Linked DNA regions of Sporichthya polymorpha DSM 43042. The protein of the gene in region 2 binds, or shares a complex with, the protein of the main gene of each other region. Links are inferred from orthologs where the notes say so. Each region holds a gene or a part of one and is shown on either strand. Other genes may lie near its edges.

What was found.
Region 1: the proteins of secA (region 2) and secY are in contact, whole or in part, in a crystal structure (PDB 3DIN), measured with the Thermotoga maritima proteins. The link is inferred for Sporichthya polymorpha DSM 43042 from one-to-one orthologs. Residues at the interface, in WP_004082002.1 of Thermotoga maritima: Glu261, Ala262, Arg263, Lys300, Ala301, Arg302, Thr303, Ile304, Ile305, Leu323, Tyr324, Asp325, Pro326, Val329, Ser330, Tyr333, Ile336, Lys340, Phe345, Val349, Glu363, Phe364, Tyr374, Ser375, Gly376, Gly377, Glu393, Ile395, Thr482, Ser483; in WP_004081795.1 of Thermotoga maritima: Glu108, Gly109, Glu110, Glu111, Ala236, Glu237, Arg238, Arg239, Ile240, Thr241, Ile242, Gln243, Tyr244, Ala245, Arg246, Arg247, Val248, Thr249, Gly250, Arg251, Arg252, Val253, Tyr254, Gly256, Ala257, Ser258, Thr259, Tyr260, Leu261, Pro262.

What each region holds. Positions count from the first base shown.
Region 1 is NZ_KB913029.1:2,960,600-2,964,082, reverse strand. Bases 585-3,483 are described here. They hold secY (preprotein translocase subunit SecY), read right to left. Parts: upstream 2,740-3,483; coding sequence 1,429-2,739; downstream 585-1,428. Other genes in these bases: rpsE (30S ribosomal protein S5), read right to left, coding at 3,450-3,483; rpmD (50S ribosomal protein L30), read right to left, coding at 3,269-3,448; rplO (50S ribosomal protein L15), read right to left, coding at 2,821-3,264; SPOPO_RS0114505 (adenylate kinase), read right to left, coding at 775-1,428; map (type I methionyl aminopeptidase), read right to left, coding at 585-765. Also shown: more of map, read right to left, coding at 1-584. UniProt on the Escherichia coli protein: The central subunit of the protein translocation channel SecYEG. Consists of two halves formed by TMs 1-5 and 6-10.
Region 2 is NZ_KB913029.1:5,450,095-5,457,629, reverse strand. What follows is about bases 1-3,267. They hold secA (preprotein translocase subunit SecA), read left to right. Parts: upstream 1-313; coding sequence 314-3,067; downstream 3,068-3,267. Other genes in these bases: SPOPO_RS33360 (HNH endonuclease signature motif containing protein), read right to left, coding at 3,118-3,267; SPOPO_RS31790 (GNAT family N-acetyltransferase), read right to left, coding at 1-76. In the rest of the region: more of SPOPO_RS33360, read right to left, coding at 3,268-4,773; SPOPO_RS0126285 (HAD family hydrolase), read right to left, coding at 5,086-5,760; SPOPO_RS0126280 (Rv3235 family protein), read right to left, coding at 5,819-6,352; SPOPO_RS0126275 (DUF6912 family protein), read left to right, coding at 6,520-7,020; SPOPO_RS0126270 (hypothetical protein), read left to right, coding at 7,231-7,535. UniProt on the Escherichia coli protein: Required for protein export, interacts with the SecYEG preprotein conducting channel.

The sequences.
Region 1 (3,483 bases), 2.5 Mb from region 2 along the record:
CGGCCCGTCCTCGGTGACGGTGAACGTGTGTTCGAAATGGGCGGAGAACTTCCCGTCGACGGTGCTGACGGTCCAGCCGTCCGCGAGCGTCCGCGTCCGACGGTCCCCGAGGTTGATCATGGGCTCCACCGCGAGGACGAGACCCGGGCGGATCTTCTCCAGCCGGTCGGCCACCGAGTAGTTCGGCACCTGCGGCGGCATGTGCATCTCGCTGCCGATGCCGTGCCCGACGTACTCCTCGACGATCCCGTAGTCGCCCTGGCTCTCGACGTAGGCCTGAATCGCGTCACCGATGTCGTTGATCCGGCCGGTGAGGGTGGCCGCCGCCATCCCCCGCCACAGCGACTCCTCGCACACGCGCAGCAGCTCGAGGTGCTCGGGCGCCACGTTCCCGACCGGGATCGTGAGCGCCGCGTCACCGTGCCAGCCGTCGACGATCGCGCCGCAGTCGATCGAGACGACGTCGCCGTCCCGGATCACCCGCGGCCCGGGGATGCCGTGGACGACCTCGTCGTTGACCGACGTGCACAGCGTCGCCGGGAAGTCCTGGACCCCCGGACCACCCGGGACGCCGATGAACGACGGGATGCCGCCCGCGGCGCGGATGTTCTTCTCCGCGATCGCGTCGAGGTCCTTGGTGGTCATGCCCGGCTCGACGCTGGTGCGCAGCAGCTCGAGGGTCTCCCCCACGAGCAGGCCGGCCACCCGCATCTTCTCGATCTGCTCGGGCGTCTTGTACTCGATCCCGCGCCGCCGTCGGAACACGTCGGCCCCTCAGCTCTCCATGCGGTGCAGCGCGGCGATCGCCCGCTCGGTGACGTCCTCGACCGTGCCGGTCGCGTCGACCCCGACGAGGATCGAGCGGTCGGCGTAGTAGTCGACGATCGGCGCGGTCTGCTCGTTGTAGACCTCCAGCCGGTGCCGGATGGTCGATTCCTTGTCGTCGTCGCGCTGGAACAGCGCACCCGAGCACCGGTCGCAGACGTCCTCGACCGTGGTCGGGTCGAACTCGACGTGCCAGATCTGGCCGCAGTCCCGGCAGGTGCGCCGGCCGGCGAGACGCCGGACGACCTCCTCGTCGTCGACGACGAGCTCCATGACCATGTCGAGGCCACTGCCCATCTCGTCGAGCATCGCGTCGAGGACCTTGGCCTGGGCCACGTTCCGGGGGAACCCGTCGAGCAGGTACCCGTTCTCCGCGTCGGGCTCGCTGATGCGGTCCTTCACCATGGCGATGGTGATCTCGTCCGGGACGAGGTCGCCGGCGTCCATGTACTTCTTGGCCTCAGCGCCGAGCGGCGTTCCCTGGCTGACGTTCTTGCGGAAGATGTCACCGGTCGAGATCTTCGGGATCGACAGGTGCGCCGCGATGAACTCCGCCTGGGTACCTTTCCCCGCGCCCGGGGGACCCACAAGGACGATGCGCATCTACCGCAGGAATCCCTCGTAATTGCGCTGCTGCAGCTGGCTCTGGATCTGCTTCACGGTGTCCAGGCCGACCCCGACGATGATGAGGATGCTCGCACCACCGAACGGGAACTGCTGCGTCGCGCTGCTGCCGAGAATGCCGATCGCCACCATCGGAATGAGCGCGATGACGCCCAGGTAGAGCGCACCCGCGGTGGTGATCCGGTTGAGCACGTAGTCGAGGTACTCCTCGGTCGGCCGGCCCGCCCGGATGCCCGGGATGAAGCCGCCGTACTTCTTCATGTTGTCCGCGAGCTCCTTCGGGTTGAAGGTGATCGCGACGTAGAAGAAGGCGAAGAAGACGATCAGGACGAAGAACGAGGCCATGTAGATCGGGTGGTCCCCGGTCGTGAAGTACTTCTGGATCCAGAGGGCCCAGCCACTGTTCTTGTCGTCCGAGATCTGGGTCGCCAGCGCCGGCAGGTAGAGCAGCGACGAGGCGAAGATGACCGGGATGATGCCGGCCTGATTGACCTTCAGCGGGATGTAGGTGCTGGTCCCGCCGTACATGCGGCGGCCGATCATCCGCTTGGCGTACTGCACCGGGATGCGGCGTTGCGCCTGCTCGACGAACACGACCGCGGCGACGAGCACGAGACCGGCGGCGCAGACGCAGATGAAGACGAACCAGCCCTCGACGACCTTGATCTGCCACAGCTGCTGCGGGAAGGTCGCGGCGATCTGCGTGAAGATCAGGACGGACATGCCGTTGCCGACGCCCTTGTCCGTGATCATCTCGCCCATCCACATGATCACGCCGGTGCCGGCGGTCATGATGGCGACCATCGTGACGATCCCGAACCAGCCGATGTCCTCGTGGATCAGCGGCAGGTCACAGCCCTGGAGCAGTCGTCCGGGCTGACGCGCGATCGCGATCAGGGCGGTCGACTGCAGGATCGCGAGCGCGATCGTCAGGTACCGGGTGTACTGCGTCAGCTTCGCCGTGCCGGCCTGGCCCTCCTTCTTGAGGGTCTCCAGGCGTGGAATGACCACGACGAGCAGCTGAATGATGATGCTCGCCGTGATGTACGGCATGATCCCGAGCGCGAAGATCGCCAGCTGGAGCAGCGCCCCGCCCGAGAACAGGTTGATCAGGCCGTAGATCCCACCCTCGTCCAGCGCCGGTTCCAGGCAGGTGTTGATGGCCTGGGTGTCCACCCCCGGCGTCGGCACCTGCGAGCCCAGACGGAAAAGCAGGATGATGCCGAGGGTGAACAACAGCTTCTTGCGCAGGTCAGGCGTACGAAACGCCTGGGCGAACGCGGTGAGCACGTTTCCTCCTGCGCGGACTTACGGGGCGGGTGTGCGGCCTGGCGGGGTCGGGACTCGTACGGAGGCTAACTCACGGACCGCTCAGGCGAGCGGCGTGACCGTGCCGCCGGCGCCCGTGATCTTCTCCCGAGCCGAACCCGAGACCGCGTGCACCGTCACCTGCAGCGCCACGGAGAGCTCCCCTGTTCCCAGGATCTTGACCGGGGAGTTCTTCCGCACCGCGCCCTTCGCGATCAGGTCGTCGACCGTGACCTCGCCGCCGGACGGGTAGAGCGCCGCCAGCTTGTCGAGATTGACAACCTGGTACTCGGTCCGGAACGGGTTGGTGAAGCCGCGCAGCTTGGGCAGCCGCATGTGCAGCGGCATCTGCCCACCCTCGAACCGGGCCGGGACCTGGTAGCGGGCCTTCGTGCCCTTGGTACCGCGGCCGGCCGTCTTGCCCTTGGAGCCCTCACCGCGACCCACGCGGGTCTTCGGCTTGTGGGCACCCGGGGCCGGGCGCAGGTGGTGAACCTTGAGCGTCATGGACCTAGACCTTCTCTACCGTGACGAGGTGCCGCACGGCGTTGATCATGCCGAGCGTGACGGGATCGTCCTCGCGGATGACCTCCTGGGAGATCTTGCGGAGGCCGAGCGAGCGCAGGGTGTCGCGCTGGTTCTGCTTGCCGCCGATGACGGAGCGGACCTGGGTGATCTTCAGCTGAGCCATCTCAGGCCCCCGTTCCCGCCGCCCGGGCGCGGAGC
Region 2 (7,535 bases):
ACTGGAGCGTGCCGGCCGCGATCTCGATCGGCTCCGGCGGCAGCTCTGGAGGTGCGTGTGGGTCGGGAGTGATCACAGAGACTATTCAAACTCAGTCCGCGCCCTGTCCGGGTGCTAATGCGCCGACTGGGTCATTACGTCCCCCACCTGCGCACCCCCGTCGGCGGCGCACCCCTGGCCGACCTGCGGCGCCCCGGCCACGCGGCGGACGTGCGGAGATCGCCGGACGCCTACGATGGGCTCCACGTTTGACCGCACGATTTGGCAGCACGACCAGGCAGGAGCTCCGCGGGTGCCCAATCTCCTCGACAAGATGCTGCGTACCGGCGAGGGCAAGACCTTGCGCAAGCTGGCCGGCATCGCCGAACAGGTGAACATCCTCGAGCCCGACTTCGAGAAGATGTCCGACGGCGAGCTGCGGGCCATGACGGACGAGTTCCGCAAGCGGCTCGAGGACGGCGAGACCCTCGACGACATCCTCGCCGAGGCCTTCGCGACCGTGCGCGAGGCGGCCAAGCGCACCCTGGGCCAGCGGCACTACGACGTCCAGATCATGGGCGGCGCGGCGCTGCACATGGGCAACATCGCCGAGATGAAGACCGGTGAGGGCAAGACCCTCGTCGCGACGTGTCCGACGTACCTGAACGCCCTCGAGGGCAAGGGCGTCCACGTCATCACCGTCAACGACTTCCTCGCGAGCTACCAGGCCGACCTCATGGGCCGCGTGCACCGCTTCCTCGGCCTGAGCGTCGGGACAATCCTGGCGCAGCAGACGCCGGCCGTCCGCCGTGAGCAGTACGCCTGCGACGTCACCTACGGCACCAACAACGAGTTCGGGTTCGACTACCTGCGCGACAACATGGCGTGGACCGCCGACGAGCTCGTCCAGCGCGGGCACAACTTCGCGATCGTGGACGAGGTCGACTCCATCCTCATCGACGAGGCCCGGACGCCGCTGATCATCTCCGGCCCCGCCGACCAGGCCACGAAGTGGTACTCGGAGTTCGCGCGGCTCGTGCAGATGCTGCGCAAGGGTGAGGCCGCGAAGGACTCGATCCGCGAGGGCAAGGTCCCCGAGACCGGCGACTACTCGGTCGACGAGAAGAAGCGCACCGTCGCTGTCCACGAGGCCGGCATCGCCAAGGTCGAGGACTGGCTCGGCATCGACAACCTCTACGAGTCGGTGCACACGCCGCTGATCGGCTACCTGAACAACGCCATCCGCGCCAAGGAGCTCTTCCGCAACGACAAGGACTACATCGTCGTCGACGGCGAGGTGCTGATCGTCGACGAGCACACCGGCCGTGTGCTCGCGGGCCGTCGCTACAACGAGGGCATGCACCAAGCGATCGAGGCCAAGGAAGGCGTCCCGATCAAGGACGAGAACCAGACCCTCGCCACGATCACCCTGCAGAACTTCTTCCGCCTCTACACCAAGCTCTCCGGCATGACCGGTACGGCCATGACTGAGGCGTCCGAGTTCGACAAGATCTACAAGCTCGGCGTCGTCCAGATCCCGACGAACAAGCCGATGGTCCGCATGGACCAGCCCGACCTCGTCTACAAGACCGAGGACGCGAAGTGGAACGCGGTCGTCAAGGACATCGCGGAGCGCTTCGAGAAGGGCCAGCCGGTCCTCGTCGGTACGACGTCGGTCGAGAAGTCCGAGCACCTGTCCGGGCTGCTGAAGCGGCAGGGCATTCCGCACGAGGTCCTCAACGCGAAGCAGCACGCGCGTGAGGCGGCTGTCGTCGCGCAGGCCGGCCGCAAGAGTGCGGTCACCGTCGCCACCAACATGGCCGGTCGCGGTACCGACATCATGCTCGGCGGCAACGTCGAGTTCCTCGCGCACGAGGAGCTCGAGCGGCGCGGCCTGAACGCGCAGGAGGACCCCGAGGGCTACGAGGCCGCCTGGGCCGCGGCACTCGACGCCGCGAGCAAGGCCGCGCAGGCCGAGCACGACGAGGTCGCCGACCTCGGCGGGCTCTACGTCCTCGGCACCGAGCGCCACGAGTCGCGGCGCATCGACAACCAGCTCCGTGGTCGTTCCGGCCGTCAGGGCGACCCGGGCGAGTCGCGGTTCTACCTGTCGCTGGGCGACGACCTGATGCGGCTGTTCAAGGCCGGCGTCGTCGAGCAGGTGCTGACGCGGCTGAACGTCCCCGAGGACGTGCCGATCGAGTCGAAGATGGTCAGCCGCGCGATCCAGTCCGCGCAGTCGCAGGTCGAGCAGCAGAACTTCGAGATCCGCAAGAACGTCCTCAAGTACGACGAGGTGCTGAACAAGCAGCGCATGGTGGTCTACGAGGAGCGGCGTCGCGTCCTCCACGGCGAGGACCTGCGCGACCAGGTGCTGGAGTTCATCGACTACACGATCGATGCCTACGTCGACGCGGAGACCAAGGACACCTTCGCCGAGGACTGGGACCTCGAGAAGCTCTGGAACGCCCTGCGTCAGCTGTACCCCGTCGGGATCACCCCGGAAGAGATCTGGGACGACTTCGACAACGTCGACGCGCGCGACGTCGAGACGCTCAAGGAGAAGCTCAAGGACGACGCCTTCGACCGCTACGACGAGCGCGAGGCCGCGGTCGGCGAAGAGGTCATGCGCGAGATCGAGCGCCGGGTCGTCCTCTCCGTCCTCGACCGCAAGTGGCGTGAGCACCTCTACGAGATGGACTACCTTCGCGAGGGCATCGGCCTGCGCGCGATGGCCCAGCGCGACCCGCTCGTCGAGTACCAGCGCGAGGGCTACGACCTGTTCCGGGCGATGATGGAAGCCATCCGCGAGGAGTCGGTCGGTTACATCTTCAACGTCGAGGTCGAGGTCGACGAGAGCGGCGCCGGCGAGGACGACGAGTCGATGAACGGCGAGTCCCCCCTCCTGGCCAAGGGCCTCGAGGCGCCCGAGCGTCCGCGCGAGCTGACCTTCACCGCCCCTGGCGCCGACGGCGAGGAGGAGATTCACACCGAGCGCGCGGACTCCGACGGCTCCGACGCCGACTCCAACGGCGCCGGCCGCGGCAACCGCGCCGAGCGCCGGGCCCGCAAGAAGGGCCGCCGCTGAGCCAAGGACCGCTGAGCGCTCCCGGGGCGGCCTGGTTCGCCCCGGGAGCCTCAGGCGGCTGGCTCGTCGGGTGCGGGGCGGGGTGGTGGTCGTTCCCCGGGGTCGATCAGGGGTGGGATTTCGACGTCGTAGCTGACGCCGAGGCGGGTGATCCAGCGGACCTTCTGGTCGGACAGGCGGATTAGTTGCCACCCGCCCTTGGTCTTGAGGTCGTGGTCGTGCTCGCAGAGCGGGCCGAGGTTCCCGGCCAGGGTCAGACCCCCGCGGGCGTGGTCGATCGTGTGGTCGATCTCCGACCGCGCGGCGGGCAGCCGGCAGCCGGGGGCCTGGCAGGTGGTCATCCGCAGCTGGGTGTCCCGGCGTAACCCTTGGCGGGGGAACCGACGCCGGGCGTCGTCGGGGTCCTCCGGGGTGGGCGGGCCGGCCGGGTTGTCCGTGTCGGCGCCGGCGGTCGCCAGGAGGTGGTGGCGGCCGATCTCGACCAGGACGGGGTGCCAGAGCGCGACCTCGGGGCTGGTGACGGTCTGGTCGAGCAGGGCCTGCAGCAGCGTGGCGGGGATGAGCAGGTCGACGATGCCGTGGTCATCCGCGCGGCGCTTGGGCCAGTCGATCGGCCGTGCGCTGATGAGCCCGGAGCTGATCGCGTACCCGGCGGGGTCGGTGACCGCGAACCGCCACTGCCCCGCCGCCAGTCGGTGGGCGAGGTCGCGGGCGTACTCGGCGTGCACCGGTCCCTGCCCGGCGAGCTCGGCGGGGTCGCGGTCCATCCCGAGCAGGGTGGAGACCTTCGCGGTGAGCTGCACCCCGTGGTGCGGCGACCGCGCCACCGGCGCCCGCTCGGGCTCGGGCTCCGGCTCGGTCTCGCGCTCCGGCTCGGTCTCGCGCTCGGGCGCGGGCTCCGCCTCGGGCTCGGGCTCCGTCTCGAACGCGTCGCCCTCGTCGGTCTCGGCCGTCTCGACCGTCTCGTCGTGGGTGGGGCGGGTGGTGGCGAGGTGGGCGAGGATCTGGTCGTCGGTGAAGTCGGCGTAGGTGCCGTCCAGCAGGTTGAGCGCGATCTCCGAGCGCAGGTGATCCAGCGGCCGCGGGTCCCCCGCGCGTTTGGCGTCATCGGCCAGCTTCCGCACCCGGGCGATGGCGGCGGCGACCCGGGCGGGGTCCTGGTTCTGCGCGGCCAGGGTGGCGGTGCCGTCCTCGTTGCGCCAGGAGATCACCCGCCGGTCCCGGTGGGCCTCGGCGAAGCGCCGTTGGGCCCAGTCCGGATCGAGCTGGATCCCGAGCTTGCGGCACCGCGTGCCGATCTGCTCACTGGTCCAGGGGCGGTCGGCGTCGATCGAGCAGTGCCCGAGGACCTCATCGATCACGGTGTTGGCGTGCTCGTCGCTCATGTCCCGGACCCAGAAGTGGATGACGCGGGCCCGTTCGATGCTCAACCCGCCGGCGGCCATCGCGGCATGGAGCTTGGGGAAGCGGCGCACCACGGCCCAGGCGAAGTCGAGCAGCTCGTTCGCGGTGTAGGCCGAGATCCGCAACGCGGTGCGGACCTCATCGGCGCCCCAGCGGTCCGGGGCCGCCAGGCGCACGATCTCGTCCTGGGAGTCCAGGCCGCGGGATCCGACCTCGGCCACCATTGCCAGCCAGGCCGCGTGGGCGGCGTTGAGCTGTCGTTGGCCGGCCCGCAGGACGGCGACCGACTCGGCCCCGGTCATCGACGCGCACTCGCCCTCGCTGGGCGCGATGCCCAACGAGACCTGCCACGCACTCGGCGTGGAATGGGTGGCTGTCGATGTCCCCGTCATCACGAATCAACCTAGCGGCCACCACCGACAGTCCATTTTCGCCGAGATCGAGAGCGAGGAGAGGCTGAACCTTCGGTGCCACAACACCTCTGACGCAGCATCAACACCACGCGACCCCGTTGGAGATGTCATCTCCAACGGGTTGTGGATAACCCCGACGAAAGGGTGACACCCCATGACTCGGGAGTAAGGGGTGTCACCCTTTTAAATTCTGGTCGACCGCTATCGGCCGGGAGTCGGCGGAGGGAGAAGAGTCGCGAGGCGTTCGGGGGTCCAGCCTTCGAGAGTGTCGACGACGGTCAGGCCGTGGCCGGGGGAGAGCGGGACGAAGTTCTGGACCGCGAGGGTCGGGACGCCGGCGGCGACGGCGGAGGCCACGCCCTTCGGGCTGTCCTCGATCGCGAGGCAGCGCGCGGGGTCCTGGCCGAGCATCCGGGCCGCGACGAGGTACGGGTCGGGGTAGGGCTTCGGGCGGTCGACCTCGTCGCCGGTCACCAACGCCGCGAAGCGGTCGGGCACCGAGTCGACGACCGCTTCGGCGAAGCGGCGCCAGGACATCGTCACCAGCGCGCACGGAACGCGGCGGGCGTGCAGCTCCTCCAGCAGCTCGCGGGCCCCCGGGCGCCACGGCAGGCGGGCGCGGACGCGCTCGACGACCCCGTCCAGCAGCCGCTCGACGATCTCGATCGGCTCCAACGGGACGCCCCCGTGCTCCGCGATCGCTCGGCCGGTGTCGATCAGGTCGTTCCCGACCTGCGCGTGTGCGAGCTCGTCCGACCACGTCCCGCCGTACGACTCGACAAGCGCGTACTCGCACTCGATCCAGTACGGCTCGGTGTCGACGAGCGTGCCGTCCATGTCCCACAGGACGGCCGCGGGGAGGCGAGCGATGGTCACGGGACGCCGAGCGTAACTGCCGTCCCGGGACCGCTGCCGCGGCAGGACACCGAGTCCGTCAGCCGACCTCCAGCGCGGTGCACAGCCAGCGGGACCGGCGGGACTCGAGCCGGAACGCGAGTGCCTTCGGGCGGGTGAGGCCGTGGACCACTGTCGTCACCTCGGCGACTCCGGCGGCGGGGGAGCAGATGCGCACCGCGCGCAGGGCCGCCCGGCGGCGCGGGCGCGCGGCCGCGAGCGCGGCGTGGCGGGCGAGGACGTCGAACACCTCGGGCAGCGTCCACTGCCGGAACTGCCCCGGGGTGCGCTCGCCGGTGAGGATCTGGGCGATCGCCATCGCGAGCGTGTCCGCCCAGCACCGCAGCGGGGGCAGGGTCTCGTCGGCCGGGTCTTCGACCGGCGGCTCCGCGACCACGCGCAGCACCGGCGTCGGAGCGGCCGGCACCCCGGAGGGGAGCGTGAAGGTGAGGGCGAGCGTGCCCTGGACGGCGTTGACCGGGGCGACCGGGAGCACCGGGAACTCGTCGTAGGGCGGCTCGGTGGCGGGCGCGGGCAGGCGGCGCAGGCGGTACGCGGCGGCGGCCACGGACATACGAACTCCCCCGGACGGCGCGGCCGGCTCCCATGGCGGTGGGGACCGAGCGGCGTCCTGTTCGTGATCATGTGGGTGCGGGTGGGCAAGTTCTACGCGCTAAGTTACTCGCGAGTCAAGGTTCGTCCCGAGCCTTGTGGACAACCGATCGCAGGAGGTCAGGGCCGGTGCGGGTGTATCTGCCGACCACCTTCCCGGCGCTGGCGGCCGCCGCGGCGGCCGGCGGCTTCGGCCCGCCGCCGCTGCTCGCGTTCGCCGTCACCCCGGCCCTGCGGGAGTGGTACGCCTCGGGCGACGCCGAGGAGCTGGAGTACGCCGCGACCGTCGACGCTGCGCGTGAGTGCCTGCGTCGGCTCGCCGCCGACCCCGCCGCGCCGCCGCGCCGGGTCGTCGTCGCGGCCGACGTCCCGGACGAGTCCGTTCAGTTGGCGTCCGACGTCCACCCGGCGGCCGTGCGCCTGACCGTCGAGGTGTCGATGGGCAAGGTCGCGTCGGTCCACGTCGACGAGCCGGAGGCCGAGAACGACGTCCGCGCGGCCGTCGCCGCCGTCCCGGCCGCCGACGCGGGCGACGCGGATGCGGCTTTTGTCGTGGACGGTGCCGAAGACCACGACTTGCACTGGTACGCCACGCAAGAGATCCCGACGTTGATCGACGCCGTGTCCTGACCCGGTGGGACTTGCCGGACAGGTCTCGACGGATATGACCTGACTGATAGTCAGAGTCGTTGTGAATCGGGCACATCGGGCGATCCGACCGGGGTTACAGCCGCACGGGCAAGGCTTCGTCAAGCGATGGTTTGATCGGGATCGGCGACGGGCATTCGGCGGTCCAAGGCACCAGTACTGCGGGGGGCAGGAACTAACTCAGGGGGAACCATGCCGAAGATGACCCGTGCCGCGGTGCTGCTCGCCACGGCCACCGCCATCGCCCTTCCGAGCGCCGCGCACGCCGGCGAGATCGGGGCGGCGGTCTCGACCAGCGAGCAGGCCTACGGGACGCTGGCCATCTGCGCGGGCCGGGCCGACGGTCCGAGCTCGAAGATTCAGCTGGTCCGCAAGGGCAAGGTCGTCAAGACCTTCCGCATCGCGGGCTGCAAGGTGCTCACCAAGGGCAAGGGCCTGCCGAACGGCAAGTACCAGGTCCGCCACACCGCGCCCAAGGGCTACGTGACCACCGGCTG